Regions from separate parts of the Amphritea sp. GJ51-11 genome, predicted to be linked through region 1. Evidence: predicted binding sites of a transcription regulator. Region 1 holds the regulator's gene; the other holds the start of a gene.

Region 1 (15,656 bases):
TGAAGAAAAAAGCCGTGAACTCTATGACAATGTCGATGTCTATTCTTCTAAGTTCAGAGCAATGAAGCATACGCTTAGTGGTAGTGATGAGAAAACCTTCATGAAAATGTTGGTTGATCGTGACACAGATAAGGTGCTTGGGGTGCATATGGTTGGCCCCGATGCAGGCGAAATCATTCAGGGCATTGCTGTCGCTCTGAAAGCGGGTGCAACCAAGGCGGTATTTGATTCCACCATTGGTATACACCCTACCGCTGCGGAAGAGTTTGTAACGATGCGTGAACCCGTAAGTTAAGTGACCTTCATCGACTTTAGCCCCGGCTGCTTCGGCAGACCGGGGATTTTTTTGTCTTAAGTTTTTATTCGGCGAGCCGCTTGTCATTTAGCGGGGTTTTGCTTAAGTAGGGTATCGCTGTGAAGAATGTGGGCGAGGCTAGACGTTGAAGAGGTGTTAGCTTACAGGGATGCACAAACAGGGCTTAGCATAGGTTGAGGGGGGCACCTTAGATCACTGTCTAAAGCGCCACCTCAAGCAGGAGAGTGAAAGGTTAATCGGCGATCTGCACGTTATTACGGCCCGCTTCTTTCGCTTTATAGAGTGCTGCATCGGCGCGGGCGATAAGGTTATCCGGTGATTCATCGCTACTCAGTCGGGCAACTCCGAAGGAGGCGGTGACCGAGCTGATCACTTCGCCGCTTTTCTTTTGTTTGATGCGAATGGCGGCGATGCGGTGGCGTACCTTCTCGGCCAGCTCACAGGCGGCCGTTACATTCATGCCGGGTAGCAGCATAGAAAACTCTTCGCCACCAAAACGGACGGGGATCAGCGGCTCAGTACAGGCTTCTTTGATAAGCTTGGCGACATATTGCAGCACCTTGTCGCCCATCTGATGGCCGTAAGTGTCATTAAACTTTTTGAAGAAATCGATATCAATCATGATGAGCGACACATCGGGTTCAGGTTTCGCCGCCTGCTCACTGATCTCTTGATCGAAGACGCGGCGATTGAATAAGCCGGTGAGGGGGTCAATCGTTGCGTCTTGGCGGGACTGATCGAGCTCTTGTTTCAGTTTTGTGATTTCCGACTGTGCTTCATCAATCTTGGTTTGGAACTGTCGGGTACTTTCACTGATCGATTCAGTGTTCGCCGAGAGGTTTTGAATAATCGCTTCTAACGATTCCGTATCATTACCGGTTTTAAGGGCGGCCAGGCTGTCTTGAAGAATCTCATTGTAGGCTTCGGTATCTTGCACGGTGCTAGATGCCGAGCTTTCCAAATCGCCCATCACCGATAACAGTGCCCGCTGTACCGCCTCTGAGTTCGCCGCTTCATCTTTTATCAGGTATTCACTGAACAGTTGTTCGCTGATGCGATTAGGGCAGGTACCGTAGATCCCTAAGACCTTATCCATCTGCTGGTTAAGATCGGGGATAGACTGAGATACATAGGCATACCAGAGGGCATAATTCAGCGGGGTGGGAGGGATGACATTATGCACCATCAGTGGAATAACTTGACGGAGATATTCGGTGGCCTGGTGGGAATTATCTGCGAACTTCATAGAACCTCATTTTGTCTATCTCGCTAAAACGTGATAACGGAATCTCTGTCATCGAGAAGCCTAAACAATAACACTATTTCTGCCGAGCGGTGATTTTTTAGCATATCGGCCGGTAGATTATAATGATTAATTATTTAAAAGTGCGCGCTAATCTGTTTGCATAATCAATAATATAAGCAGCTTACCCACTGATTGTTAAACAATGAGTACTAAAGCAGCTATTCTGTTGAGGCAGTATTGTTAATCGATCTTAGGTTGTAAAGCGTATTAAGGGGACGGCTATGTCACTGATTTACGGGCTCCACTTTAATAATCTCAAGGGTGATTTGTTTGGCGGGTTAACGGCCGCCGTGGTGGCGTTGCCGCTCGCATTAGCGTTTGGTGTGTCATCAGGGGCCGGTGCGATTGCTGGTTTATATGGGGCTGTTTTTGTTGGTCTGTTTGCTGCGCTCTTTGGCGGAACGCCGAGTCAGGTATCGGGGCCAACAGGGCCGATGACGGTGGTAATGGCATCGGTTTTTACTCAGTTTATGGCCTTGGATCCGGTCAATGGTGCAGTCTATGCCTTCACGGTGGTGGTGATGGGCGGCTTGTTGCAGATGTTATTTGGTCTGCTGAAACTAGGTAAGTATGTCACCCTCGTACCGTTTCCGGTGATCTCCGGTTTTATGACCGGTATCGGTATTATTATCATTTTGTTAGAGCTCGGGCCAATCTTTGGTTATCCCTCATCGGCGGATACGATCGAGGCCTTAGAGCAGATCCCCCATTACATTAGTGATGCCAATCCTGCCGCGCTGTTACTTGGCTGTGTCACCTTGGGAATTGTGATTTTTTGCCCGAAGAAAATCGCCGATGTGATTCCGCCAACACTGCTAGCGCTGGTGGTCGGGACGGTGATCTATCAGGTTTTTCATGGTGATACCGATCTCGTGGTCATCGGTCATATCCCCACTGGCATGCCGCAGTTTGTGGTACCTCAGTTTTCCATGGTGATTATCGGCGATATGCTGTTTGCCGCGTTGATGCTAGCGGTGTTGGGGTCGATCGATTCGCTGCTGACGTCGCTGGTGGCAGATAGCGTGACCAAGACGCAGCATAACTCCGATCGTGAACTGATCGGCCAGGGCATTGGCAATATGGTCGCGGGGCTGTTTGGTGGTTTACCCGGGGCGGGGGCTACCATGCGCACCGTGGTTAACATCAAAGCAGGAGGTCGAACCCCACTGTCGGGTTGTTTTCATGCGCTTATCTTGGTGGCGGTATTGCTTGGTGCAGCCCCCTTAGCTGAAAGCATTCCCCATGCGGTGTTGGCCGGGATTCTGATTAAAGTTGGTTTAGATATTATTGATTGGCGCTTTTTGTCCCGCTTACACCGTGCGCCATTGTTTGTGGCTGCGCTCATGCTGGTGGTGTTGGTATTAACCGTGGTGGTCGACCTAGTGACGGCGGTGTTTGTTGGTGTGTTTATCGCCAATGTGGTGACGGTTAAAGGTTTGGCGGATCATCAGCTCGATAGTATCCGCGTGATTGATAGCCATGCAGGCAGTGACGAAGGGCTCAGTAAACGGGAGCGCGCTTTATTGGCTGACACCCGAGGGCGAGTCATTTTGTACCAATTTGATGGGCCGGTGAGTTATGCCGCGGCACAAGGGTTGGCTGCCAAGTTACAAGGGCGTCGTCCCCATGATGCCTTGTTAATGGATTTTAGTCGGGTGCCTTTAATCGATGTTTCTACCGCGCTAGCGATTGAAGACATGATTGTTGAAGCGCAAGCATTAGGCCGGGATGTTCATATGATTGGCTTAAACTCAACGGTCAAAGATATTCTCGAACGGTTCAAAGTGTTGAGCTTAATACCCCAAAGTTTCTGTCATGAAACCCGTAAAGAGGCCTTGGAAACCGCCTATGCGATGGTGTTTCGGGATGAGCTCAACTGACGCATAGGTTAACTTGGTGCTGAAACGGGGTGAGGGCGAGTTTGAATGCGTCGAGTCGGTTGGCGGCGAGTTTGGCGTTGATTTGTATCTGTGTGCCAAACAGTCGTTCGCAGTCGGTTAGTTGAAACTGTGCGATCAATTGCTCAAGTTCGCCAGTGAGATCATAGGGGGCGGTCATCGTTAACTGCAGTGTTGGAGTGACCGTTTCACAAGGCAGCGCCTGCAACGCTTCCTGTACCGCTTGTGAGTAGGCCCGTGCAATACCGCCGGTGCCCAGTTTGATACCGCCAAAATAGCGTGTGACAACCGCGCAGATGTTGCCTAATTCACTGTGTCGCAACACATTTAGCATGGGTTGTCCGGCAGTGCCTTTAGGTTCGCCATCATCACTGTAGTTCCATTGATGAGCATCATTGGGGCTGCCTGCAATATAACACCAGCAATGATGGTTGGCTTTAGGGTGCTGGGTGCGTATGACGTCAATAAAAGCGGTGGCGCTGTGACGGTCGGTGACCGGCCAGATATCGCAGATAAACCGGCTTTTGCGCACCTCAATTTCAGCCTGATGCGCTTTAGCAGGGCGGTTATAATCCACGGGGTATGACTCCTAAAGCGATGATTACAGTCTAGCCGGTTGTGTACCAAGCCAAAGATGAATGCTTCTAAACCAGCTATATTGGCCAAACAGTTGGGTTAGTTCAGCCTCGAGTGCCTTCAAATCGATAGCGCGGTTGTCGGTGGTATCTAACAGCATCAGTTCAATTTCAACAGAATCCCGGCGGTAGAATAGCGCCAGTCGGTTGATGTTTAATTCTGGATGGCCCGTTTGGTCGAGCAATTCCCAGAGAATACCGCTGATTTCGGTTCTGACTGGCAAGCTCATCGATAGGTCGTGGCCCTCTTCATCATCATAGGTATCGATATGGAAGATGGCATGGCCAACATCTTCAAACTTCTGCATCAACCGGTAGACCGCTTGGTCACCGATAAAGTGGCCTTCTGAGGCGCTCAGGTGGGGCGCTACTTGAAGATGCATCTCTAACTGACTCTGACTACCCATACTACGACTTTTGAAACTGTGGACGCTGAGAACCCCTTCGACACCCATAATGACATCGGTATAGGCTTGTATCTGCTCTTCAGGTAAAGCGGTATCGACCAGTTCGAGAATGCTCTTCCAAGTAAGGTCCCAACCGACCTTCGCGATGATCAGGGCGACACCAATGGCCGCGGCTGAATCAAGCCACGCTATGCCGGCCATCGCGCCTGCGACACCAAAAAATACCACGATGGATGAAAAGGCATCGGTGCGGCTGTGCCAAGCATTGGCAATAATCAGATCTGATTTAATACGCAGGCCCACGGCGAGGGTGTAGCGGTAGATCATCTCTTTTGAAAACACTGAAATAGCGGCGACGACGAGGGCAGGCCACTCGGGCAGTTGTAATACTTCATTACGCAGCAGGGTTAATAAGCTTTCATAGGCCATTGCACCGGCCACGGCCACCAGCACACAACCGAGAATAACGGTGCCGATGGTCTCAAAGCGAGCATGCCCCCAAGGATGTTCTTCATCAGGTTCTTGGTGGGAGTATTTAATAATCCAGACCACCAAAACGTCGGTCAGCAGATCGGACAGCGAGTGGATACCATCGGCGATTAACGCACTCGAATGGGCGATCATCCCGAAGACAATTTTGAGCATCCCAAGGAGGGTATCAAGGATGGAGCCGATGATGGTAATTCGCTGGGCTTGTGCCTGGTGGCTACGGGATTCGGGCATGGTAAAAAAAATCCAATTTTTGACGAGGGCAATATGGTAAGGCGATCCGATTCAATTGGCCAGTTGAAAGCTATTTTTATTAAATTTATTTGTTAAAAAAGGGTTGACTTCTTTTCGTCACAGCAATGACGCGGAATTGAAACAGTTCTTGGATAAAAAACCAAGATTTGCCGATTGAATAAGATTTATTGAATATAAGCTATTGATTATTATATTAAAATACATCTGGTTAAAAAGTAACCATATTGTCTGAGACGGTCTAAACTCGGGCAATTTGGCGGTGCTAAGGTAGGGTACCCACAATGTTATCCACAATTAATGTGAGTAGATTGAGACAGCCCTTTAGTTCTCTGTAATCTGGCGGTTGTCGCCGGCGTGTCAGGACCATATTATGGGCTCTGACAAACTTGAAATGGGAGTATATGTGGATGGAAGGTGGCAATGCACTTTCGCTGTTATTACCGGTGGCGTTGTTTATTATTATGTTAGGCATGGGACTGACATTGAGGCTAGCGGATTTTGCCCAGTTACGCTATCGACCCGTGGCCATAGTCGCCGGTGTCGTGCTGCAGTTGATTGTGTTGCCGTTACTCGCTTGGTTGGTGGTGAGCCTGATGAATTTGCCGCTGTTATTGGCCGCCGGATTGATGATTGTCTCCTTTGCGCCCGGTGGAGCGACATCGAATATGATCAGCTATCTCTGTCGGGCGGATACGGCCCTGTCGATTTCATTGACGGCCATCACCAGTCTGATTATTCCCTTTTCACTGCCTTGGCTTACCTGGTTAACACTTGAATATCTTCTTGGCGAAGGGGTGCTGGTGGCGTTACCGCTGCTCACCACCATTATGAAGTTGGTCGTGGTCACATTAGTGCCGGTGGCGTTAGGTCTTGTGATTAATCATCGTTGGCCACAGGTTTGTGCGCAATTGCAGAGACCGATAAAAGTGCTATCACTGGTGTTTATGGTGATCGTGGTGGTGATGATCAGCTGGGCCAATCGTCAAGTTTTACCAGAACTGCTGCCGGTGTTGAGTCCGGCGATTGTATTGTTGGCCACTAGTGCGATGCTATTGGCAGGTTTGTTCGCGCGCTATCTTTTGCGACTCGATACCGCTACCGCCCTAACATTGAGTATTGAGACGGGTGTTCAGAATGCGGGTACTGCTTTGATGGTCACAGGTGCCTTACTACAACAGCCAGAGATGTCTCTGGCGGTATTGTTGTATGGCATCTTGATGCAGATACCAGCACTGCTACTGGTGGTGTGGCGTAACTGGCCGGTAAGCCTGAGATCTGCTTCAGTCGATACCCAATAATTTATGAGTCTGCAAACTGAGTTTCCATTGAGGGTTGGCTAAGCAGAAACGGATGCTATCCTGGGTGTTCATGCGCTGCAATGGGCCATCCATTGGTTGCAGGTAGAAATGAGTGAAGCCTAGGCTGTTAAATTGTTCCGGCAGGGCAAGGGGCTGAGGGTAGACCAATTTAAGTTCATCACCACTGCGCTGCACCAGTTCAGCATCAGCTTTAGGGCTAACGCAGACCCAGTCGATGGCGTCGGGGACGGGTAAAGTACCATTGGTTTCGACCGCAATCTCAAACCCTTGCTGATGCAGTGCGTCAATTAAAGCGGTATCAAGTTGCAGCAGCGGCTCACCACCGGTGCAGACAACATAGGGCTGACCTTGTTGGCCAGTAGTGGTGTCAGGCCAGAAGCTTTTAACCGCTTGGGCTAAGGCTGCCGCTGATGCAAACTTGCCACCGTTTTGACCATCCGTGCCGATAAAGTCGGTGTCGCAAAAATCACAGACCGCTTTGGCGCGATCCTGTTCACGCCCGGACCAGAGGTTACAGCCGGTAAAACGACAAAAAACCGCAGGCCGTCCGGCCTGTGCACCTTCACCCTGAAGGGTGTAAAACATCTCTTTTACGCTGTAAGTTTTGCTCACGGAATGGCCCTGATCTGCTGGATGCGGCTAGTCTACACAGTGGTTAACTAAGTTTAAATACTAACGTGACAATGGGGGCGACAATGACGCGGTTATTGACTTTGGAAGTTAAGTTCTATTGCGGGTAACAAAACAAGTTATTTGCGCGAAGTATTTTGCGGTGTAACTGGAGAATCAAACCGGTCAGTGCGACCGGCTTGAACGTGATGATGACACTAGCGTGACATTAGCCGGTCGCTTCTAAGGGCGCTGGGCTTGACCACCAAAGGCTTCGGTTAGTGCTGGAATCAAGCGGGTGAGTTCCAGTGACATCTGTACGAAGTCGGCATCAAATTGCGCAAAGGCTTCATCAGGACTGTCCTGATCCATCTTCTCTTTCAGTTGATCCGAGAGTTTAATCCGTTTGATACACAGGTCATCCTGCAAAATGAAGTTAAGGCTCTCTTGCCATTCCAGTGCAAGTTTGACGACTCGTTTGCCTGCTTCAAGGTGGTGGCGGATCTCATCGCTATCAAGATCTTGGCCTTTACAACGGATAATGCCGGTTTCGACTGCACTGTCTCTCAGCTCGCACTCATCCAGTGGTTCTAGGCCGGTGTAACGTTCTTCTGGCTGCTCTAGCCAATGAGACATGACTGCAGAAGGGGCATGATTAACATCCGGCAATACAACCGGCAGAGAGCCTAATAAGCTGCGTAGGTGGCTGAGTAGTTCTTCGGCGCGCTTGTGGCTGCTGGCATCAACGATAAGCAGGTTATGTGCTGGGGCGATCAGTGCCCAAGTCGTTTGGAACTTGCTGAATGCGCGCGGTAGTAAGTCCAAAACAATTTCATCTTTGAGCTGGTCTTTCTCTTTTTTATAGACCTTGCGGGCTTGCTCATCCTCGATCAGCTTCACTTTCTTATCCAGCTGCTGACGGATCACCTGGGTGGGAATGATTTTGTCTTCTTTTTGTGCCGCGATCAGCATAAAGCCGTTGCCAGCATGTACGAGCATTTCGGAGAGATCGCCACTGGGGCTTACCCAGCCAAAGCGGCTAAGTTCTTGGCTACCACAGGGGGTAAAGGCTTTCTCGCTGAGTTTTTCTTCAAGGGCTTCAGGGGTGTAACTAAACTGCTGGGTGAAACGGTAAAAGATGGCATTTTTGAACCACATGAGAATAAGCCCTTAATAACAGATAAAAAAAGAGTGGCTATTGTAAAGCGATATCCGGCGGTGGGACAGAACTGATCTTGATAATATTAAGGTGATTAGCGTTGGGGCACCGTTGCTCGGTGTAGAGCGCGTTGTTGGGTGCCCGTGACATGCGTAGAGGATTAAAGGCCTTCGTAGGCCAATAAGGTAAAGACAGGAATATCGCTTTGCTGAATCAGCTCTGAGCCGTTGAGATCGGGTAGATCAATAAGAGCAGCGGCTTCATACACTTCAGCACCGAGCTCTTTGATAATGGTGCTGGCGGCGAGAATGGTGCCGCCGGTGGCGATCAGATCATCAAAGATCAGCACTTTGTCGCCAGCAGCGACCGCATCGACTTGCATTTCGACGGCGGCGGTGCCGTATTCAAGGGCATATTCGCGATGAATAGTTTTACCCGGCAGTTTGCCTTTTTTTCGTACCAGCACTAATGGCAGATTGAGTTGATAAGCGATGATTGAACCAAACAAGAACCCCCTGGCATCAATACAGGCAATATGGGTGACTTCGGTATCGATATAGCGCTGAATAAAGGCATCGGCAATCATTCTCAGGGCTTTGGGGTCTTTAAACAGTGGGGTGATATCTCTGAACATGACGCCAGGTTCTGGCCAGTCCGCTATCGTGCGCATAACTGACTTTATATAACATTCATCGAAACTCATCGGGGGTACCTTAAAACAGTAGGGCTAATATCGAGTAGCCCGATCAGGGGCCAGTACGATCAAAATAATACCCGCTAAAGAGCGGGTATTAGGATGTTGCAAGTGAGGTTTAGTCGAGCGGACAGGTTTTGTTCTCAGACATCGGAATGTCTTGAGATTCACCGGATAGACGATAGATCTCTTCGAGGTTGCTCAGTTCGATCTCTTTACCATCGACCCGTACCAGCTCCATTTTTTGGAACCGGGTAAAAATACGGCTAACGGTTTCGACGGCTAAGCCAAGGTAGTTACCGATCTCGTTTCTCGACATGGATAAACGGAACTGGGTTTCTGAATAACCACGCAATTTGAAGCGAGTCGATAGTTTAATTAGGAAGGTCGCAACGCGTTGTTCAGCATTCTTCTTGCTCAATAGCAGCATCATCTGCTGGTCATCACGAATCTCTTTGCTCAGTGTCCGTAGGATCTGGCGGCGCAACTCTGGCATCTGTCCTGATAGCTCATCGAGCCGTTCAAAAGGGATTTCGCAGACGGTGGTTGTTTCAAGAATTTTTGCTGAAACAGGGTATTGTTCGCTATCAAAACCACTGATGCCGACCATTTCGCCGGGGAAGTAAAAGCCGGTAATCTGTTCTTCACCCTCATTGGTCAGAGTATAGGTTTTAAGGGTGCCCGCGCGAATAGCGTAGACAGAAGAGAAGGCCTCACCTTGATGGAAGAGGTGATCGCCTTTTTTCAGCGGGCGGCTCTTATCGATAATATTATCGAGCCGATCGATTTCAGTCATGTTCAGGGACACAGGTAAACATAAAGAGCTCAGGCTGCATGTATTGCAATGCACCTGTCTTAAGCTGTGTAGTTTCCCTTCTGATGCCTTATGGTTGCCCATAACTATGTCCTGTCTTCGTTGATTTATTAGATAGTGCTTATAAGTGATTATCTACTAAATCAACGGCAGGGTGAAGTATTTCCCGTATCAAATGATGCGGGAGAAGCCTTTGGTTGCTTCCTGCTTAGGAATGTAAGCATCAAAGGCCATGCAGATGCGGCGGATAAGTAAGCGTCCGGCAGGGGTAACATCGATACGCTTATCACCGAGGACGACTAAGCCATCGCCGGTGAACTTTTGCAGTTCCTGCAGTTCCTCGGCGAAATAATCGGCGAAGTTGATATCAAATTGCGCGTCGATAGCGGCCATATCGAGCTGGAAATGACAGATAAGTTGGGTGATCACAGCTCGTCTAATGCGATCATCGGTGCTAAGTGTGACACCCCGTTTAATCGCGTTTGTACGCGCTTCGACGGCGCTGGTATAAGCACTCATATCATGTTCATTTTGATAATACACATCACCGATCTGACTGATCGATGACACACCCATCGCCACTAGGTCGCAATCGCTGTGGGTGGTATACCCTTGGAAGTTACGATGAAGTTTACCGTTTTGTTGTGCTAAGGCGAGTTCGTCATCAGGTTTAGCAAAATGATCCATGCCGATATAAACATAGCCAGCACTCATCAGCTTGCTGATGGTGGTTTCTAGAATCGCCAGTTTAGTTTCGGGACTAGGCAGATCTTCGGCTTTGATATGGCTCTGAGAACGGAAACGATCCGGCATATGGGCATAGTTAAACACGGATAGTCGGTCAGGGCTCAACTCAATAATGGTGTCCAGTGTCTTGGTGAAGCTGGCCAGTGTCTGGTGTGGCAGGCCGTAGATCAGATCGATATTGATGGAGCGGAAGCCGAGACGACGGGCTTCATGGAGTACATCGGCGATCTCTTCAACCGGTTGTACCCGGTTAACCGCCTGCTGCACTTTTAGCTCAATATCTTGTACACCAAAGCTGACCCGGTTAAAACCGATCTCTCGGAGCACTTTAAGCATCTCATGATCCACTTCGCGGGGATCAATCTCGATGGAGTAATCACCGGAATCATCATCTAGCAGGGTGAAATTTTCTCTGAGCTTTTGCATCAGCTCAATCATCTGCTGATTGCTGATAAAAGTGGGTGTGCCGCCGCCAAGATGTAGCTGTTCAACCGTACGAGCATCAGAATACCATTGAGATAACTGGGTCATCTCTTGATATAAGGTATCGAGATAGGGCTGAGCTTTTTTTCGATTACGGGTGATGACCTTATTACAGGCGCAGTAATAACAAACATGCGCACAGAATGGAATGTGCACATAGAGCGATAACGGTGCTGTCTTATCGGCGGTTTGTTGGCCCGTGTTTACCAGATCTACCGCCGATAACTCAGGGTCGAACTGAATTGCAGTAGGGTAAGAGGTGTAGCGAGGGCCGGACAGGTCATAACGGCGGATCAGATCGAGATCCCATTTAATCAGGTTGTTCTGGTTCACAACATTTCTCACTCTTACTGCAAAGGGAGGCGATTATAAGGATTTTTCCCCAACCCGTATTGATACCAATCAATAAAGGTTCACGCCAAGCCCCGGCCAAGGAATGGTATATAGCCCAAACAGGATAATTAGCAATCCAGCAATGGTTTGTGCTTTTTTGTTTTTAAGTAAGGCTTGCACTTGATTGGCGAGCAAACCGGTAGCGAGCATAGCGGGTACCGTGCCTAAACCAAAGCAGGCCATCATCATCGCGGACACTTTCCAGTCGCCGGCCGTGGCGCTCCAGATTAAGGTGCTGTAGACCAACCCGCAAGGTAACCAACCCCAAAGTGCACCCAGCGCTAGAGCCTGTAAGGGATTGCTCACGGGTAAGAGTTTTCGGCTGAGGGGTTGAATATGTCGCCAGAGGTGGTTTCCCTGTTTTTCCAGATAGGCCAAGCCGCGCCAGATCTGTGCTACATAGAGACCCATTAATATCAGAATCAGGCCCGCTAATGTGCGTAGCACGATAAACACGTCCGGGGAACTGATAAGCCAGCCGAGACTACCGAGCAGTGCGCCGGCCACGGTGTAACTGGAGATTCGCCCCAGATTGAATCCGAGTAGCAGCAACAGCGGGCGTTGGTTTTTTTTGTCGATGCCCATGGATACGGCACTAGAGATGCCGCCGCACATGCCTAAGCAGTGGGCGCTACCGAGTAAGCCGAGCAGGAGGGCCGTAAGAGCCGTTACGGGTTCGGTCATTGCGTTTTGTCGGCAGGCTTAGGTTGCTTGGGCTTGGCTTCGTCCGGAATGAGATGTTCATCATCGTCATAGAGAATGCTGTGAGCCGGGGATTCAAGGTCGTCTAACTGACCGCTGTTAACTGACCAGAAAAAACCCCATATAGCGATACCCGCCAGCATGATAGCGATAGGAATAAGCAGGTAGATAATTGACATAGCAGTGCTTCACTCAGATTGTTGTGACTATTCTACCCGATCGGGGCGGCCAAGTTTAGTCAGCCTTAGGGCGTTGCCGACCACCACTAACGAACTTACTGACATGCCGATTGCCGCCATCCACGGGGCGATCATGCCGGCTGCAGCAAGGGGTAGAGCGATCAGGTTATAAAACAGTGCCCAGCTCAGATTTTGGCGAATGTTGCTACGGGTGCGTCGAGCCAATCGTAGAGCCTGAGGTAAGCGCATCAGTTCACCGGACATTAACACCGCGTCCGCATTGGTTTTGGCCAAATCGGTAGCCGAGCCCATGGCGATGGAGGTCTGTGCGCCGGCCAGCACCGGGATATCATTAATGCCATCACCGACCATCACCAACTGTGCGCCGTTATCTTGCAGTTGTTGGATATGCTGTAGCTTCTGTGCAGGGCTAACGCCGGAGACTACTTTGTCGATCTTGAGCTGTTGTGCAATATGGCCCACGGCAGCAGAACTGTCACCGGTAAGCATCTGCACTTCAAGCCCCATTTGTTTTAGTTGTTGCACCATCGTCGCGGCTTGTTTGCGGGCGGGGTCGGTTAAACCAAACCACGCCAACGGTTGATCATCATTGGCCAGTAGTAACCATTGGCAGTGGCTATCCGGTGCATCATCGAAACTCAGGGATTGACCACAGGCTTGGCTGGCAAATTGCGGCTTACCGATAAAAAAGCGCTGGCCATTAATGCTCCCCTCGAGACCCAAGCCGACATGGTTGGTGAGTTGTTCGGCGGCCGATATGGAGGTTAGCTGGGTGGCCTTGTGAAAAGCTCTTGCGATCGGGTGTTCGGAATGGGCTTCCAGTGATGCTGCGATCTCAAGACATTGCTGCGGGGTCAAATCTGCCAGTATTTGGCTCTGCTGTATCGACAGATTACCTTCGGTTAAGGTGCCGGTTTTATCAAAGACGATATGAGTGGCTTTCGCTAAGCTCTCTAGCACATGGCCGCGGGTAATTAGCAGTCCGTGTTGGCGAAGGGTGCCGGTTGCTGCGGTCAGTGCCGTTGGGGTCGCCAAGGACAGGGCGCAGGGGCACGTGACCACCAGTACCGACAGGGTTACCCAGAAAGCGTGACTGGGGTTGACTTGCCACCAGTACAGGCCGACAGTTGCGGCAATCAGCAGAACAGCGCTAACAAAATAGCCGGAGACTTTATCCGCCAGTTGAGCAACTTTGGGTTTTTCCTCATGGGCGCGTTCAAGTAAGCGCACAATCGCTGACAGCTGCGAGCTGGCGCCGACCTGGGTGACTTCAACATGAATGGGGTTTTCAACATTAATGGTGCCGCCGACAACACTATCGCCTTCACGTTTAGTGAGGGGAAGGTATTCGCCGGTGAGGGCCGATTCATCGATGCTGCTACTGCCTTGAACAATATTACCATCGGCGGGGATGGTGTGGCCGGGTTTAACAAGAATACGGTCGCCCTGTTGTAGCTCGTTGGCGGCAACAATTGCTTCGCCCTCATCAGTGCATAGAATGGCACTGGCGGGGAGTAAATTGAGTAGTGCATTGCCTGCTTTGCCGGTACGGTGGCGAGCTTTCATCTCGAGGAAGCGGCCGATCAGCAGGAAGAAGGTAAACATACTGACAGAGTCGTAATACACTTCGCCACTAGCGGTTACGGTGGCCCAGATACTGGCGGCATAAGCACCACCAATAGCGATGGACACCGGTAGATCCATGGTCAGATGGCGGGTACGAAGGTCGCGCAGGGCAGCCTGAAAGAACGGTTTGGCGGCATAGAAAATGACCGGTGTGGCGAGCACGAGGCTCGCCCAGCGGATAAAGTTTTCATAATCGCTTTCAAGGCTAGCACCGGCACCGGTGTAGAGTGCGACGGCCATCATCATGATCTGCATAGTGAAGACCCCGGCGATGCCTAAGCGACGCATCGCTCGTTTAGTCTCTTGTTCTAGCAGCTGTTCTTCTTTATCGGGATGATAGGGGTGGCCTTGATAGCCAATACTGTGCATCGCGAGAAATATATCACTCAATTTGATCTGCGCATCGTCCCATTGTACTCGGGCACGATGGTTGGTCAGGTTAACACTGGCCAGCGTAACTCCGTCCAAAGAACTAATATGATGCTCAAGTAACCAGACGCAAGCCGCGCAGGTGATACCCTCGATAACCAGGGTCGCTTGCTTATTGCCATCAGGGAGTTCAGCGACAAAATGCTTTTGTACGCTAGGGTGGTCATAGAGTTCGAACTCCGCCCTCAGCTGTTCTGTGGCGTTGAGTGAGTCTGGTGAAGAGGCTTCGTTGGTGCGATGTTTGTAGTAGTTTTCCAGCCCCCCGTCGGCGATAACCTGAGCTACCGCTTGGCAACCTGGACAACACATCTGTCGCGGCTGTCCGCCAATCGTGGTAAAAAATTGGCTACCAGAGGGGATATCAAGCCCGCAATGGAAACAGCTTTGATGGGTGTGCAGATTACCTTCAGGGGCATTCATCGTGGATTACTGGTTACCAAAGGTGAAACTTTGCTGATCGTAAGGCGGTGTCGCTTCATTGATCAACTGCCACTGTTTATCGAGTGGGCTGATAATGAGTTTTTTGTTGCCTTTGAGAACATTTTCTAGTTCGCCGCCGTAATAACCGGGCTTGAGTTCATTTAGCTCAACGCTAATATCAAGGCTGGCTTTAGTTGGGTGGCCAATAATCAGTTTTAATTGTGTTGGTAGTGTTTCGCCGGTAGCACTGTTTAGCTCAAGGTTTATATCACCGGTCATGGTGTCAAAACGTAGCGTGCCTGCAAGGCCCAATGAATCAGCAACCTCTTCCAGACGGTTGTCTTCGTGAAATGATTTCGCTTGCTTGGTGTATTCCTCAAGCACGACGCCATCATTGGTCACAACCGACGCAGTAATGTAGACAGTGGAATAAAGCACAGTGGCGATAAGGGGAGCCAGAATAAACCATAGCCAAGGTTGTTTATACCAAGGGCCGATATCTTGATCAGTCATATGTTTCCTTAAAAAGAAATAGCTGCTCGGAAGCAAATCCGGCAGCTATTCTAACTCAGTCAAATGGAGGAGGGTAGGTTTAGCTTAACGCTTAACCGGACCAATAAAGCGGTTTTCCTCTTCCACTAGAATGCTCGTGTCATCCAATGCCTGAACACGGAACATAATGTCGTAGTTCGGACGCTCAAGGAAGCGCGGATCGGCCTGTAGGCTGATAGGATGATCCAGTAGCTCACCGGAAC
Region 2 (15,656 bases), 2.0 Mb from region 1:
ACGATTGTTCAAGATGCTTGGGCCGAGGGGCAAGATCTGACCGTGCACGGTTGGATCTACGGTTTGAATGATGGGTTAGTCAATGATCTCGAATTCAATGCTTCTGAGGATGAAGAGGTTGAAACGCAATATAATTTGGCGATCAGTAAGATTGAAGCCTTGCGGCAATTGGCGGTCGCATCGGAAAAAGGTCACAATGCCCGCACCTTGTGGGACCGAGTACGTAAGCTCTTTGATTAACTGTTTTTGCAACGACTAGCTCTGATAACAAAAAGCCCCGCAGTTGCGGGGCTTTTTTTAGCGGGTGTTACTTAGCCGCTTGAAGCGACTGCTCTAAATCAGCTAGTAGGTCATCGATATGCTCGATACCGATGGATAGGCGAACCATTTCATCGCTAACACCTGCAGATTTCAGCTCTTCATCGTTCAACTGACGGTGAGTGGTTTCAGCAGGGATAGATGCCAGTGATTTGCAATCGCCGATATTCACAAGGCGAGTGAAAATATTCAGCGCATCATAGAACTTACGGGTCGCTTCACGGCCACCGGCGATACCAAAGCTGAGGATGCCGGATGCCTGTCCGTTCATATACTTCTTAGCCAAGGCATTGTCTTTGTGGCTTTCCAAACCTGCGTAGCTCACCCATTTGACCTGTTCATGGCCTTCTAGGTATTTAGCTACCTTGAGGGTGTTTTCGCAGACCCGTTCCATCCGCAGTGACAGTGTTTCAACACCTTGCAGCAATAAGAAGGCGTTCATGGGTGACAGTGCCGCACCGGTATTGCGCAGTGGTACCACGCGACAGCGACCAATAAAGGCGGCTGGACCAAAGGCTTCGGTGTAGACCACGCCGTGGTAAGAGATATCGGGGGTATTTAGCAGTGGGAAACGATCAGCGTGGTCAGCCCAAGGGAATTTGCCTGAGTCGATAATGACACCGCCGATGGAGTTACCGTGGCCGCCAATATACTTAGTGGCCGCTTGAACAACGATATCCGCACCGTGTTCGATAGGACGCCACAGGGCTGGGCTAGCGACGGTGCTGTCGACGATCAATGGCAGACCGTGTTTATGGGCCAGTTCAGCCAGTGTTTCAATATCAGCAATGCCGCCGGATGGGTTGCCGATCGATTCGCAATAGATGGCGCGGGTGCGATCATCGATCAGGGCTTCCATTGCACTAAAGTCATCTTTATTGGCAAAGCGGGTTTCAATACCTTGACGGGGCAGTGTGTGAGCAAACAGGTTGTAGGTGCCGCCGTATAGCTCGCTAGTGGCGATGATGTTGTCACCGACTTCCGCAATTGTTTGGATCGCGTAGGTGATGGCTGCCATGCCCGATGCCACGGCCAGTGCCGCAACACCGCCTTCCATCGCGGCGATCCGCTGTTCCAGTACATCGCTGGTTGGATTCATGATGCGGGTGTAGATATTGCCAGGGACTTTCAGATCAAACAGATCGGCGCCGTGTTGGGCATTGTCAAAAGCGTAAGAAGTGGTTTGATAGATCGGCACCGCGGCCGCTTTAGTCGTTTCTTCCGGGCTGTAACCACCATGGACGGCAATTGTTTCCAGTTTCATCTGATGCTCCTCATGAACAATGTGATACGTTTATTTTCGTTTTAGGTCGATTCTTGTGCGCTAGATTGTAGCCCTTCAGCGGCAGAAATAAAGTTCTCTTTTGTACAAGCTGCCGCTGCTTCCGCTAGAATGCGCTGACTGATTTGAGAGGAGAGCCCGATGGCTAAGGCAAAGAGTGCGTATGTCTGTAATGACTGCGGTGCAGATTATTCTAAATGGCAGGGGCAATGTAGCGCCTGCCATGCGTGGAATACCCTGACCGAAGTGCGCCTCGGCAGCGCCAAACCTAGTGCCGCACGAGGCGCGCGGTTTGAAGGCTATGCGGGCGCAGGTGGCCTAGCCAAGGTGCAAGATTTATCGGAAGTTAATCTGGCGGATATGCCGCGCTTTGCTTCGGGCTCGGGTGAACTTGACCGGGTATTGGGTGGCGGGCTAGTGCCCGGCTCGGCAATTTTGATCGGCGGCCATCCGGGGGCGGGTAAGAGTACGCTGTTATTACAGACTATGTGCCATCTAGCACAGCAGATGCCTGCGTTATATGTCACCGGTGAGGAATCATTACAGCAGGTGGCCTTACGGGCGCAGCGTTTGGGGCTGACCACCACGAATCTGAAGATGCTGTCAGAAACCAGTGTTGAGCAGATCTGTACTATCGCCGAGCAGCTCAAACCGAAAGTGCTGGTGGTGGATTCGATTCAGGTGATGCATGTGGATGATGTGCAATCGGCCCCGGGTAGCGTCTCACAGGTGCGTGAAGCAGCAGCTTATTTGACTCGGTTTGCCAAACAGACCGGCACGGTGCTATTTCTGGTGGGTCATGTGACCAAGGATGGCTCGCTCGCTGGACCAAAAGTGCTGGAACATATGATCGATTGTTCGTTGCAACTTGAGGGGGATAGCGATGGTCGTTTTCGTACCCTGCGTAGCCATAAGAATCGCTTTGGCGCGGTGAATGAGCTGGGCGTGTTCGCGATGTTAGAGCAAGGTTTAAAAGAGGTGAAAAACCCCAGTTCGATCTTTTTGAGTCGCGGTGATAAGCCTAGCCCCGGCAGCTTGGTCATGGTGGTATGGGAAGGAACGCGGCCGCTGTTGGTCGAGGTGCAGGCGCTGGTGGATCAGAGTCATGTGAATAACCCACGCCGCATAGCGGTAGGGCTAGAGCAAAACCGTCTAGCGATGTTGTTGGCGGTTTTGAATCGTCACGGTGGGCTGCAAACCGGCGATCAGGATGTTTTCGTTAACGTGGTCGGTGGTGTCAAAGTATTAGAGACCAGCGCCGACTTGGCATTATTGCTGTCGGTGGTGTCGAGCTTTCGTGATCGAGCCTTGCCGCAAGATCTAATTGCCTTTGGTGAAGTCGGCTTGTCCGGCGAGATACGGCCAGTACCCAATGGGCAAGAACGGATTAAAGAAGCGGCTAAACATGGTTTCCGTCGGGCCATTGTGCCTAAGGCTAATGTGCCGAAGCGGTCGCCGGAGGGGATGACGGTGGTAGGGGTTAGTCAGCTATCGGAAGCACTAGATGCGCTCTGAGTTACTCTTTTGCGCTGAGGTGTTCTAGCTCTCTTTCGAGTAGCACTTCAGAGCCTAAGTTCAGCTCAACTAGGCGGCGCAGGTGGGTTAGGCTTTCTAGCTCCATCGTCTGAGCCTCAAAGCCTAGATAGGTGCCAAGGTGGTGACGTAGAATCACGGGCATGCGGATAACGATATCATTAGACAAGCGAATCACTAATTCCGCAGCATCGCCTATGTCCAATAGTGCAGGGGCGATCACCGATGTTAGCGCGCCTTGAAATGAGATATCAATCAGCTTGATGGGCCAGCTATTATCTGCGGTTTGAATTTCGCAGTCTGCGTCAAAGGTGATGCGTTGGAAACGTCGCCGATCAGTCATAGTTTTCTCCTGCTATTACGTTAAGAATATCTGTTCTACAGAGAACATCAATTGGTTTACACAGCTTGAGATATTAAAAAACCGGCACGGGGCCGGTTTTTAATATGCTGATAAGGCGGCGGGCGCGCTTATTTAGCGATGCGCTTATACTTGATACGTTCTGGCTGATGATCCTTACCGTAACGCTTTTTGTAATCTTCGGCGTATTCGGTGTAGTTACCTTCAAAGAACTGCACGCTAGAGTCGCCCTCGTAGGCCAGCATATGGGTGCAGACACGGTCGAGGAACCAACGGTCGTGTGAGATCACCACGGCGCAACCTGGGAATGCCAGTAAAGCTTCCTCCAGTGCTCGCAGAGTTTCGACATCCAGATCGTTGGTTGGCTCATCGAGTAGCAGTACGTTACCACCCTCTTTGAGCAGTTTCGCCATATGCAATCGGTTACGTTCACCGCCGGACAGATCTTTAACAAATTTCTGCTGATCGGCACCTTTAAAGTTAAAACGGCCGCAGTAAGCGCGGGACGAGGTGGTGTAGTTGCCTACAACAATATTGTCCTGCCCTTCAGAAATCTCTTCCCAGACGGTTTTGTTGCCCGCTAGATCACGGCTTTGATCGACATAAGCCAGCTTGACAGTGTCGCCAACTTCAATGGTGCCAGTATCTGGCTGTTCCAGCCCGGTAATCATTTTAAATAGGGTTGATTTACCCGCACCGTTACCACCGATGATGCCGACAATGGCACCCTGCGGAATTGTCAGTGATAGGTCTTCAAACAGCACTTTGTCGCCAAATGATTTGGTCACATTATGCAGTTCAATTACTTTCTCGCCCAGACGAGGCCCTGGTGGAATATAGATTTCAGAGGTTTCGTTGCGTGTTTGGAACTCACGGGAGTTCATCTCTTCAAACTGGCGCAGACGGGCCTTTGATTTAGCCTGGCGGCCTTTCTGCCCCTGACGTACCCATTCTAACTCGGCATTGACCGCTTTATGGTGGGCCGCTTCCTGTTTGGATTCCATTTCTAGGCGCTTATCTTTCTGCTCTAGCCAGCTAGAGTAGTTGCCTTCGTAAGGTATGCCGCGACCACGGTCGAGCTCCAAAATCCAGCCCGCTGCGTTATCCAAGAAATAACGGTCGTGGGTGATGGCCACTACGGTGCCGGGGTATTCCTGAAGAAAACGTTCGATCCAAGCGATCGATTCAGCATCCAAGTGGTTGGTCGGCTCATCCAGCAACAGCATATCGGGCTTGTCGAGCAGTAGGCGGCAGAGCGCCACACGGCGACGTTCACCCCCGGAAAGGTTTTTGATTTCTGCATCCCACGGTGGCAGACGCATTGCATCGGCGGCCCGTTCCAACATGACGTCCAGATTATGGCCGTCTTTCGCCGCGATGAGATCTTCATAGCGAGCTTGCTGTTTGGCCAATTCGTCAAAATCAGCATCGGGTTCGGCGTAGGCTGCGTAGACGCCTTCGAGTCCATCCAGTGCTTCTTTTACATCAGCAACGGCTTCTTCAACCACTTCGCGGACGGTTTTGCTGTCATCGAGTTGTGGTTCCTGAGGCAGATAGCCGACATTGATGCCCGGCATTGGCCGTGCTTCACCAAGGTATTCTTTATCTAAACCCGCCATGATTTTGAGCAGGGAGGATTTACCCGACCCGTTCAGGCCCAATACGCCGATCTTGGCGCCAGGAAAGAAGGACAGGGAGATATCTTTTAGTATTTCGCGTTTGGGGGGCACTACTTTGCCGACCCGGTTCATGCTGTAAACGTACTGAGCCATTACACAACCTGTTTTCTGTTATCTCAAAACTGCGCATATCTTAGCCCTACAAAGAGTTTATTGCTATTTGATATAGGTCAAAAAAGCCACTGGAGAATCTGAAATGAGCTTTCTACACTAAGGATGCACCGGGTGACGAAGGCTGCTGGGGCGCTAATTATCGAGCTAATAAGGGCTTATTGGTCTGTCGCTTAACGCGCTGAAAGAACCGCCGGCGGCGTTGTCATCTTAGGGTGCATCACTTTAATCATGACTGGGAGGACCGAGAGATGAACAATCTGACACGTTTTAATAGTTTATTTGACGATACATTCTTTAATGATTTCTTTCGCCCGGTACAGCGTGCGGAAACTGGCGATAAAGTGCCCGCTATTGATGTGCATGATGGCGAAGGTCAATATTTGGTGAGGGTTGATCTGCCGGGTATCAAAAAAGAAGATATCAATGTCGCGTTGGAAAATGGGGTGTTGTCGATCAGCGCCGAAACGACACAGGAAGACAAACAGGAAAAAGATGGCAAGTTAATTCGCCAAGAACGCCACTACGGTAAATTTGTTCGCTCCTTGAGTGTCGGTGCTGATGTTGACCCTGCTGGCATTAAAGCTAGCTTTGATAACGGCGTGTTGAATTTGACACTGCCTAAAGTTCAGCAACAACAGCCTTCCAACGTCACTATCGCGATCGAATAGGGTCGCGCCCACGAAACGATATTCCCGATAGCGTGCCGTTGTTGGGAATATCGCCTTTATGAACGAAATTCTCTCTTAACTGACTCACTTTCAAGTGCGTTTTGTATATAAATTCGACTATAATACGCGGCTTTTCCAAGGCCCTGAAGATCGTTGCTGCGACAGCACGGTAGCCGGGCCGGTGTAAATCTCAACCTTGGGGACCGCTAATGTTTAGCAAAGAGATGACTATCGCTGGTTTTGATCCAGATCTATATGCTGCGATGCAGGCTGAGGCCAAGCGTCAGGAAGAGCATATCGAACTGATTGCTTCTGAAAATTATACCAGCCCACGGGTAATGGAAGCACAGGGTTCTGAGCTGACCAATAAATATGCGGAAGGTTACCCTGGCAAGCGTTACTACGGCGGTTGCGAGCATGTTGATGTGGTTGAACAGCTGGCGATTGATCGCGCTAAAGAGCTGTTCAGTGCAACCTATGCTAACGTCCAGCCTCACTCAGGCTCACAGGCTAATGCTGCTGTTTATATGGCGCTGTGTCAGCCGGGTGATACTGTGTTGGGCATGAGCTTAGCTCACGGTGGTCACTTGACTCACGGTGCCGCGGTTAGCTTTTCGGGTCGTATCTACAATGCAGTTCAGTACGGTTTGAATGCTGAAACTGGTGAGATCGATTACGCTGAAGTTGAACGTTTGGCGCTGGAACACAAACCCAAAATGATCGTGGCGGGCTTCTCTGCTTACTCTCGTATCGTTGATTGGCAGCGTTTCCGTGATATCGCCGATAAAGTGGGTGCTTATCTGTTCGTCGATATGGCTCACGTTGCTGGCTTGGTTGCGGCGGGTGTTTACCCTAGCCCATTATCCGTGGCGGATGTGGTAACAACGACAACGCATAAAACCCTCGGTGGTCCTCGTGGTGGTTTGATTCTGTCGGCTAATGCGGATGAAGATTTGCAGAAAAAGCTGAACTTTGCGGTTTTCCCTGAATCTCAGGGTGGTCCGTTGATGCATGTTATCGCTGCTAAGGCGGTATGCTTCAAAGAAGCGATGCAGGATGATTGGAAAGCGTATCAGGCTCAGGTTGTTAAAAATGCTCAGAGCATGGCTAAAGTGTTTAAAGAGCGCGGTATTAAAATCGTCTCTGATGGCACCGATGACCACCTATTCTTGGTCGATCTGATCGGTAAAGAATATACCGGTAAAGATGCTGATGCAGCGCTTGGTCGGGCAAACATCACCGTGAATAAAAACTCAGTACCAAACGATCCGCGTTCTCCGTTTGTGACTTCTGGTTTGCGTATCGGTACACCTGCGATTACCCGTCGTGGCTTTAAAGAAGCGGAAGCTGAGCAATTGACTCAGTGGATCTGCGATGTGCTGGATAACATCGATAACGAAGATGTGATTAACACTGTTAAACAGAACGTTTTGGATATCTGTGCTCGCTTCCCGGTTTATAAGTAAACCGTTACAATAGGCACTATTGACGATCTGTTTCTCTATCGGGGCGCCTTGTGCGCCCCGGTTGTTTATATAAGCGCTGTTAAATGACCGGTTAGAAGTGTTTATCTAAGCATTAAAACGCTCTCTTTTGGCTGCTAGCACAGCCACGCTCTTTGAGGATGATATATGTACTGTCCGTTCTGTAATGCTCATGAAACCAAGGTGGTCGATTCCCGCTTGGTGGCAGAAGGACAGCAGATTCGCCGTCGGCGCGAATGTATCACCTGTCATGAACGTTTTACCACCTATGAAGCCGCTGAGCTTCTGATGCCCCGTCTAATTAAAGCCGATGGCACCCGCCAACCCTACGATGAAGATAAGCTACGTGCCGGTATCCAACGAGCCGTTGAAAAACGACCTGTTAGTGTCGAAGATATCGAAGCTTGTATTAGCCGTATTAAACAGCGTATGCGGGCGACGGGTGAACGTGAGCTACCTTCTCGCTCCGTGGGTGAAGAGGTGATGCATGAACTGCGTAAGTTGGATCAAGTCGCTTATGTGCGATTTGCCTCAGTGTATCGTAGCTTTCAGGATATCAATGAGTTTAAAGAAGAGATCGATCGCTTGTCAGAACAGAAAAAAGAGGACGCCGTGAAGGCCAAGTAATCAGGATGACAGACTGGAGCGTTGCAGATCACCAATTTATGTCCCTCGCCGTCAAGCTTGCTTGGCAGGGGCTGTATACCACCGAGCCAAATCCGCGGGTTGGCTGTGTGCTGGCTAAAGATGGCAACCTGATTGCACAGGGGTATCATCGTAAAGCCGGTGAAGGCCATGCGGAGGTTAACGCCCTACGTCAGGCCGGAGATCAGGCCAAAGGCTGTACTGCCTACGTTACTTTGGAGCCCTGTAGTCATTTTGGCAAAACGCCACCCTGTGCTGATGCCTTGATTAAGGCTGGAGTCGCTGAAGTTGTTGTCGGCATGGTCGATCCCAATCCGCAGGTGTCGGGTAATGGGTTAGAAAAACTACGGCAGGCGGGCATCGCCGTGCGTTGCGGGTTGATGGAGGATCAGTGTCGTCAGCTCAATCCCGGCTTTATTAACCGTATGGCAATAGGGCGACCTTTTGTGCGTCTAAAAATGGCGGCGAGCCTCGATGGACGTACGGCGATGGCTTCCGGTGAAAGTCAGTGGATTACCGGACCGTTAGCACGACAGGATGTGCAGCGGTTACGGGCTCGTAGTTCTGCGGTGATCAGTGGCGTGGCATCGATTATTAGCGATGATGCCTCATTAACGGTACGGCAAGCCGAACTAGGGCTGGATAATGCGGCTGAAATCGCTCAGCGCCAGCCGTTACGAGTGATCTTGGATAGTTCGGCGCGGATACCCGAACAGGCGAAGTTGCTTAGTTTGCCAGGCCGTACCCTGATTGTTAGCTGTGTCGATGCCCCCGCTTTTATTTCGGCATATAAGAATGTTGAATGGTTAACGTTAGCGGCCCACAATGGGGCGATTGATCTGCCTCTGTTGTTGCAGGAACTGGCCTGTCGAGAATGTAATGAAGTGTTGGTCGAAACCGGTGCGACCCTCGCGGGTGCTTTTATGGCAGCCGGGCTGGTGGATGAGTTGGTGCTGTATCAGGCCATGAAACTATTGGGCAGCAATGCTCGGCCGATGTTTTTATTACCGCTGGATAAAATGAGCCAGCAGAAACAATTTAAGCTGATCGATAGTCGGGTGTTGGGCGATGATGTTCGCTTGACGTTGATTCCTCGGCAGGAGAAATAAAGATGTTTACCGGAATTATTGAAGCGGTTGGCGTTGTTGCCGCCGCCGAAGAGGTGCAGGGCGATCTGCGACTGTATATCCGAACCGGTGATCTGGATCTGTCCGATGTTAAACTCGGTGACAGTATTGCCGTAAATGGTGTGTGTTTAACCGCGGTAGCGCTGCCCGGTGATGGTTTTTGGGCCGATGTGTCACGAGAAACCCTAGTGCACACGCGGTTTCCAAGCGTGGTGCCGGGCGAGCGAGTGAATTTAGAAAAAGCGATGCAACCGACTACCCGTTTTGGCGGACATATTGTGACCGGTCATGTGGATGGGCTCGGCGAAGTGATCTCGGTGGAAACCGATGCGCGTTCGATTCGCTATAAAATCAGTGCGCCAAAAGGGATTGCGCGTTATATCGCGGCAAAAGGTTCGATTACCGTGGATGGTGTCAGTCTGACGGCGAATGCTGTTGATGGCCATGTTTTTGATCTGAATATTGTACCTCATACAGCGCAAGAAACTATAATAGCCAGCTACCAGTCTGGCCGAAAAGTACATCTGGAAGTTGATATTATTGCCCGTTACATGGAGCGTCTGATCAATTACACAGATGATAATATAACGGAAGCAGCGGGCGGGGTGAGTATGGCTACCCTCGCGAGTGCTGGTTTCCTGAACCGCCGCTAATACGGCAACAGAGGCTTTAGTTTAATGGAATTAAATACCCCCCAGGAACTGATCGATGATATCCGTCAGGGCAAAATGGTTATCCTTATGGATGACGAAGACCGGGAAAATGAAGGCGATATCCTGATTGCGGCCGAGATGGTGCGCACTGAAGATATCAACTTTATGGCTACCCATGCCCGTGGTTTGATCTGCCTGACCTTGACCCGTGAGCGCTGTAAACAATTGAAATTGCCGTTGATGGTGCAATCCAATGGTGCGGCTTTTTCGACTAACTTTACCCTGTCGATTGAAGCAGCTGAAGGTGTTACCACCGGTATCTCGGCGGCCGATCGTGCGCATACGGTACGTACTGCGGTACGCGAAAGTGCTAAGCCAGAAGATATTGTTCAACCGGGGCACATTTTTCCATTGATGGCTGATCCCGGCGGTGTTTTGAGTCGCGCGGGTCACACCGAAGCGGGTTGCGACCTAGCGCGATTGGCGGGTTTGACGCCAGCGGCGGCGATTGTGGAAGTCATGAATGATGACGGCTCGATGGCGCGTCGTCCTGATTTAGAAAAATTTGCTGAGAAGCATAATCTAAAAATCGGTACCATTGCCGATCTGATCCACTACCGTACCATCAATGAACATACGGTGATGCGTGACGGTGAAGGTGTCTTGGCGACCGAGTTCGGTGATTTTAACTATGTAACTTTCCGTGATGAAATTCAGGATTGTACTCATATGGCACTCACACTGGGGACGATTACTCCAGAAGAGCCAACGCCAGTGCGGGTACATCTGCGGACTGAAGTGTTGCGCGACGTTGTCGGTGCGGCGCCTGAAGAAGAGTTGAAATGGACGATGCGTCGGGCACTGAAAAAAGTGGCCGAGGAAGGCAAGGGTGTCGTGCTGTTGTTGGATACTGGCGTTAGGGTTGATCTGGGTGATGCTCTGAATCAGATGCTCAATACCGGTAAGAAAATCCGTCAGCACAATATTAGTGCTTCAGGGTCTTATCTCACGGTTGGAACCGGCTCTCAGATTCTCCGGGATCTGGGCGTAGGAAAAATGCGGGTGCTCAGTTCACCTATGAAATTCAATGCGATCTCCGGTTTCGATCTGGAGATTGTCGATTACATTGCTTGCGAAGAGTAAAGAATATGTCAGTTCAGTATATTGAAGGTGATTTTCTGACCGGAAATGGTCAATACGCGATTGTTGTCGGTCGTTTTAACAGCTTTGTCGTTGAGAGCCTATTGGAAGGCGCAATCGATACCTTGAAGCGTCATGGTATTGCGGCTGATAAGATCCGCGTTGTGCGGGTGCCGGGTGCGTTTGAAATCCCTCTGGCGGTGCAAAAAGTGGCTGCGCAGAAAAAAGATGATGCCATTATCGCGCTGGGTGCGGTTATTCGTGGCGGTACGCCGCACTTCGAGTATGTCTCTGGTGAAAGCTCTAAAGGTGTAGCTCAGGTTGGTTTGGAATATGGCATTCCCGTGGCAAACGGTATTTTAACCGTTAATTCTATAGAGCAAGCGATTGAGCGTTCCGGCACTAAAGCAGGCAATAAAGGTGCAGAAGCTGCCTTGTCTGCGCTGGAAATGGTTAGTTTGCTGCGTCAGCTTGAGGTTTAAGATGAGCGACACTGGTACGCCTAAAAAACAGAAAAAACCATCCCACACTGAGATGCGTCGTGCGGCCCGTAGCTTTGCTTTGCAGGCATTGTATCAATGGGAAATGTCCGGTAATTCGGTGGCCGATATTGAACTGCAGTTCCGTATGGACAACGATATGTCTGGTACCGATCTGGACCTGTTCAGTGAGCTGTTGCATGGTGTCCCGGCCAATACTGCCGAACTGGATCGTGCCTACGAGCCGTTCTTGGATCGGGCGTTGGATGACCTCGATCCCATCGAACGAGCAGTATTGCGAATCGGTAGTTTTGAGCTGATTCACCGCATCGTCGTGCCTTACAAAGTTGTGATTAATGAAAGTGTTGATCTGGCGAAAATCTTTGGTGCTGCGGAAAGTCATAAATACGTTAACGGTATTCTTGATAAGCTGGCTGCCCGGGTACGTATGACTGAGATCAACGCTAAGAAACGTAGCCGTTAATTCGTCTATGATTAGCGATGAATTCGAACTGATTCGGCGCTACTTCTCTGCACTGGGAGTAGATCAGTCCGGTTCGGTTCGGCTGTCCGTGGGCGATGACTGCGCGGTGGTTGCGCCGCCCGCTAATCGAGATCTGGTGCTTTCAATCGATACGATGGTTGAAGGTGTCCATTTTCTGGCGGGAACGAGCGGCGATAAAGTTGCTTCTCGGTTGTTCGGTGCGGCACTTAGTGATCTAGCCGCGATGGGGGCCACTCCGGCTTTCTTTACTCTTGCGTTGACGTTGCCTAAAACCGATGCGATCTGGCTGCAGGCGTTTAGTGTCCGGTTGGCTGAATTGGCTCGTCAGTATGGTGTGCAATTGGTCGGTGGTGATACCACCCGAGGCCCATTGACCCTGAGTATTCAGGTGCACGGTTGGACCTATCCGGATAAGGCGCTGTTACGCAGTGGCGCCCGTCCCGGTGATCGGATCTTTGTGACCGGTACATTAGGGGATTCAAAAGGTGGGCTGGAAAGCCTATTGAAGAATGTCCACGGCCCGCAAGTTCCCTATCTACAACACCGTTTCTATCATCCTGAACCCCGTATTGATACTGGACTGTTAATCAGCGAGTTCGCGACTGCGGCGATCGATATCTCCGATGGTCTGCTGGCCGATTTGAATCATATTCTTGTGGCTAGCAAGGTCGGGGCAATGATCAATCCCGGTGAGTTGCCGGTGTCGGCAGAACTGCATCAGTGGGTAGGTGAAGCCCAGTCCCGGGAGTGGGCGCTGAGCGGCGGCGAAGATTTCGAACTCTGCTTTACGGCCCCCGCGAGGCTGGAACCTAAGTTGGGTTGGGCGCTGCGCGAGCACAGCGTGGGGGTAACCTGCATCGGGCAGATTTCAGCCAAGCCCGGTATGTTGTTCTCTGAGGGCGGTCGGGTTTGGCCGGTTGAGCCTCAAGGCTATAATCATTTCACCAACAAACATAGGGTGTAAACCGATGAATCAGGCACCGCCTTCCGTATGGCGAAACCCTATCCACTTTTTAGCCTTTGGCTTAGGAAGTGGCGCATCTCCTTGGGCCCCAGGAACCGCGGGTACGATAGCGGCGATTCCCCTGTTTCTGTTGATTCAACCGTTGTCGCTATTTTGGTATGCGGTTGTATTACTGGTTACCTTTGTCGTGGGTATCTATCTGTGTGGTAAAACTTCAGAGGATATGGGCGTGCATGACCATGGCGGTATCGTTTGGGATGAGTTTGTCGGTTACTGGATCACCATGTTTGCCGCACCGCCTGGGTGGCTGTGGATTGTGATCGGTTTTGTGCTGTTCCGTCTCTTTGATATCCTCAAGCCTTGGCCGATTAGCTGGGCAGATAAGCAAGTCGCAGGCGGTATGGGCATTATGCTCGATGATGTGCTGGCCGGTGTGATGGCATTGGTGGTACTCCAGTTGCTGGCGGTATATCTCTAAGTTACCTTTCGGCTAATTTCGCCTTGCCGTTGGTGGGCGAAATTCCTTTTCAGTTTGAGTTCAGACACCCCTGCTAATCTTTATTACTCAGTATGTATACCTGTCTGTCATCCGGCTGTGTTGGCCTCTATGGACCATTTTCCGCTGGCCATTTCGCTTGCAACAGGCTTGGTAACAAAGCGTTGGAATATCAGCGGCAGCCACGGTTGCAAAGAGTTAAGGCTGTCTTGAACATAAGGCAGGTATTGCAGAGCAACCCTATTCGCGTATAGATTGACGTGAGGTGAGCCGACGTTAGCAGTGGAGCTATTATGAAAGCCATGATCCAAAAAATTGTATTGTTATTCTTGTTGGCATCAACGCCACTGTATAGCGGTGACTTAAGCATTAAAACGCTGGATGTCGAGGCTTGCCGAGAGCTGATGGAAGCGGGTGAGATCCTTTCGATGAGTGAGCTGATGCGACTGGTGAGCACTCTGTCCGAGGGGAAAATTATTGATACCCAGCTATTACAGAAAGGCTCCGCCTATATCTATGAGATGGAAATTGCGGCAAAGGATGGCATGGTCTCGATGCTTTATGTCGATGCGCGCAATGGTATGGTGGTCGATCCGGCCATCCTTAATATGCAACAGGAAGGGTGAGTCGATGCGTATTTTGTTAGTTGAAGATGATGCGGCGCTCGGGCCTGAACTGAAAAGCTCATTGAGTAAACATGGTTATGCGGTGGATCTGGCCGTTAACGGTGTCGACGGTGAAACGATGGGCAAAGAGGATATCTATGATCTGGTTATTCTCGATCTAGGTTTACCGGATCGCTCAGGGCTTGAGGTGTTACGCCATTGGCGCGCTGAGAAGAATAATATTCCCGTGTTGGTGTTAACCGCACGCAGTGCATGGCAAGAACGGGTCGATGGGTTCGATGCTGGGGCGGATGACTATCTGCCTAAGCCGTTTCATACTGAAGAATTGCTGGCGCGGATGACCGCCTTGTTGCGTCGCGCCAATCAACAGATTACCTCGCAGTTGGAAGCCTCAGGGCTGACCTTGGATGAGAATACTCAGTCCGTCATAAGGGATGGTGCTGAAGTGGCGTTGACCGGCACTGAGTACCGCCTACTGCGTTATATGATGCATAACCCCGGCCGAGTGTTATCGAAACTGCAGTTGGTCGAGCATATGTATGACGATTGTGCCGAGAACGACAGTAATGTGGTTGAGGCCTATATCAAAATGCTGCGTAAGAAAATTGGCCATGAAATGATTTCGACCAAACGAGGTCAGGGGTATGTTTTTGGAGTCGCCCGTTGAAATCGATTCAGTCCCGCCTCAATATCAATTTTATTGCGGTCACGCTAATTCTGTTTACCCTGTTTTGGGTGGGGCAAAGTTGGTTTCTACGGCAGATGGCCTACGATTTTGTAGCTAACCGTTTGTCCAGCGATGCCTATACGGTGCTGCGTGCAGTTGAGATGGATATTGGTGATGGTTGGCGCATCAATGCTGATAACACCTCGTCAGTGTATCAACAGCCGATGTCTGGGCATTACTTTCAAGTATCCGTTGATGGTAAGTGGTTTTTTTCCCGCTCTCTTTGGGACGGCCAAATCCCCACCAAAGCCGGGCTCGATATTGGTCAGGAAAATATACGCCTGATTCAGCAGAACGATAAACCTACTCTGGTATATGCTAAAACTTTTATGAAGCAGGGCCGTGAGATACAGGTGATACTCGCGGAAGATATCAGTCGTATTGAGGAATCATTGGCTCAGCTGGGCTGGTTGCTGGCCGGGCTCGGTATTGTTGGCTTAATTATATTGTTGGCGCTGCAGATCTTTATTATTCGCCGAGGGTTAGCGTCGCTGACCGAGGTTAAGGAGGATATCCTGCGCTTGAAAACCGGTGATATTCGGCAATTGTCACCCAGTAATACCACCGAAATTGAACCGTTGGTCACCGAGATTAACTATCTGGTACAGAATATGGAGCTGCGTCTGCAGCGTTCTCGTAATGCTGTCGGTAATCTGGCCCACGCGGCTAAAACCCCTCTGACGGTCATTGATCGCCATATAGACACCTTACTCGAAGAGGGCGTTGCAGAAGGTTCGAGCATTAAAGAGCAATCGCAGCGCCTGCGGGAGATGATCGAGCGTGAATTGACCCGGGCGCGAATTGCCGGAGCTGCTTTGCCGGGGCAGCGAATCTATATTGGTGAGGAGCTGGAAA

Evidence for each region. Region 1 encodes FNR, which switches genes on or off when oxygen is low (the NO sensors DNR and NnrR bind a similar motif). Its sites were predicted from a motif close to TTGATNTANATCAA; they were not measured.
Region 2: the regulator FNR is predicted to act here: its motif matches at 5,334-5,347, upstream of AC0L4K_RS17965 (Hsp20/alpha crystallin family protein).

What each region holds. Positions count from the first base shown of each region.
Region 1 covers NZ_CM147881.1:1,939,064-1,954,719, forward strand. The annotation lists gene gorA (glutathione-disulfide reductase) at 1-295, shown strand, start outside; gene AC0L4K_RS08495 (GGDEF domain-containing protein) at 549-1,562, opposite strand; gene AC0L4K_RS08500 (SulP family inorganic anion transporter) at 1,844-3,502, shown strand; gene AC0L4K_RS08505 (YigZ family protein) at 3,495-4,097, opposite strand; gene AC0L4K_RS08510 (cation diffusion facilitator family transporter) at 4,122-5,285, opposite strand; gene AC0L4K_RS08515 (bile acid:sodium symporter family protein) at 5,714-6,604, shown strand; gene queE (7-carboxy-7-deazaguanine synthase) at 6,587-7,210, opposite strand; gene rdgC (recombination-associated protein RdgC) at 7,478-8,392, opposite strand; gene AC0L4K_RS08530 (adenine phosphoribosyltransferase) at 8,554-9,096, opposite strand; gene fnr (fumarate/nitrate reduction transcriptional regulator Fnr) at 9,206-9,985, opposite strand; gene hemN (oxygen-independent coproporphyrinogen III oxidase) at 10,073-11,464, opposite strand; gene AC0L4K_RS08545 (sulfite exporter TauE/SafE family protein) at 11,534-12,208, opposite strand; gene ccoS (cbb3-type cytochrome oxidase assembly protein CcoS) at 12,205-12,405, opposite strand; gene AC0L4K_RS08555 (heavy metal translocating P-type ATPase) at 12,433-14,901, opposite strand; gene AC0L4K_RS08560 (FixH family protein) at 14,908-15,414, opposite strand; gene ccoG (cytochrome c oxidase accessory protein CcoG) at 15,499-15,656, opposite strand, start outside.
Region 2 covers NZ_CM147881.1:3,968,237-3,983,892, reverse strand. The annotation lists gene can (carbonate dehydratase) at 1-240, shown strand, start outside; gene AC0L4K_RS17985 (O-acetylhomoserine aminocarboxypropyltransferase/cysteine synthase family protein) at 308-1,582, opposite strand; gene radA (DNA repair protein RadA) at 1,742-3,115, shown strand; gene AC0L4K_RS17975 (PilZ domain-containing protein) at 3,117-3,476, opposite strand; gene ettA (energy-dependent translational throttle protein EttA) at 3,605-5,266, opposite strand; gene AC0L4K_RS17965 (Hsp20/alpha crystallin family protein) at 5,536-5,955, shown strand; gene glyA (serine hydroxymethyltransferase) at 6,165-7,421, shown strand; gene nrdR (transcriptional regulator NrdR) at 7,587-8,066, shown strand; gene ribD (bifunctional diaminohydroxyphosphoribosylaminopyrimidine deaminase/5-amino-6-(5-phosphoribosylamino)uracil reductase RibD) at 8,072-9,193, shown strand; gene AC0L4K_RS17945 (riboflavin synthase) at 9,196-9,864, shown strand; gene ribBA (bifunctional 3,4-dihydroxy-2-butanone-4-phosphate synthase/GTP cyclohydrolase II) at 9,889-11,007, shown strand; gene ribH (6,7-dimethyl-8-ribityllumazine synthase) at 11,013-11,486, shown strand; gene nusB (transcription antitermination factor NusB) at 11,488-11,967, shown strand; gene thiL (thiamine-phosphate kinase) at 11,975-12,952, shown strand; gene AC0L4K_RS17920 (phosphatidylglycerophosphatase A family protein) at 12,957-13,430, shown strand; gene AC0L4K_RS17915 (PepSY domain-containing protein) at 13,742-14,074, shown strand; gene AC0L4K_RS17910 (response regulator transcription factor) at 14,079-14,741, shown strand; gene AC0L4K_RS17905 (ATP-binding protein) at 14,738-15,656, shown strand, end outside.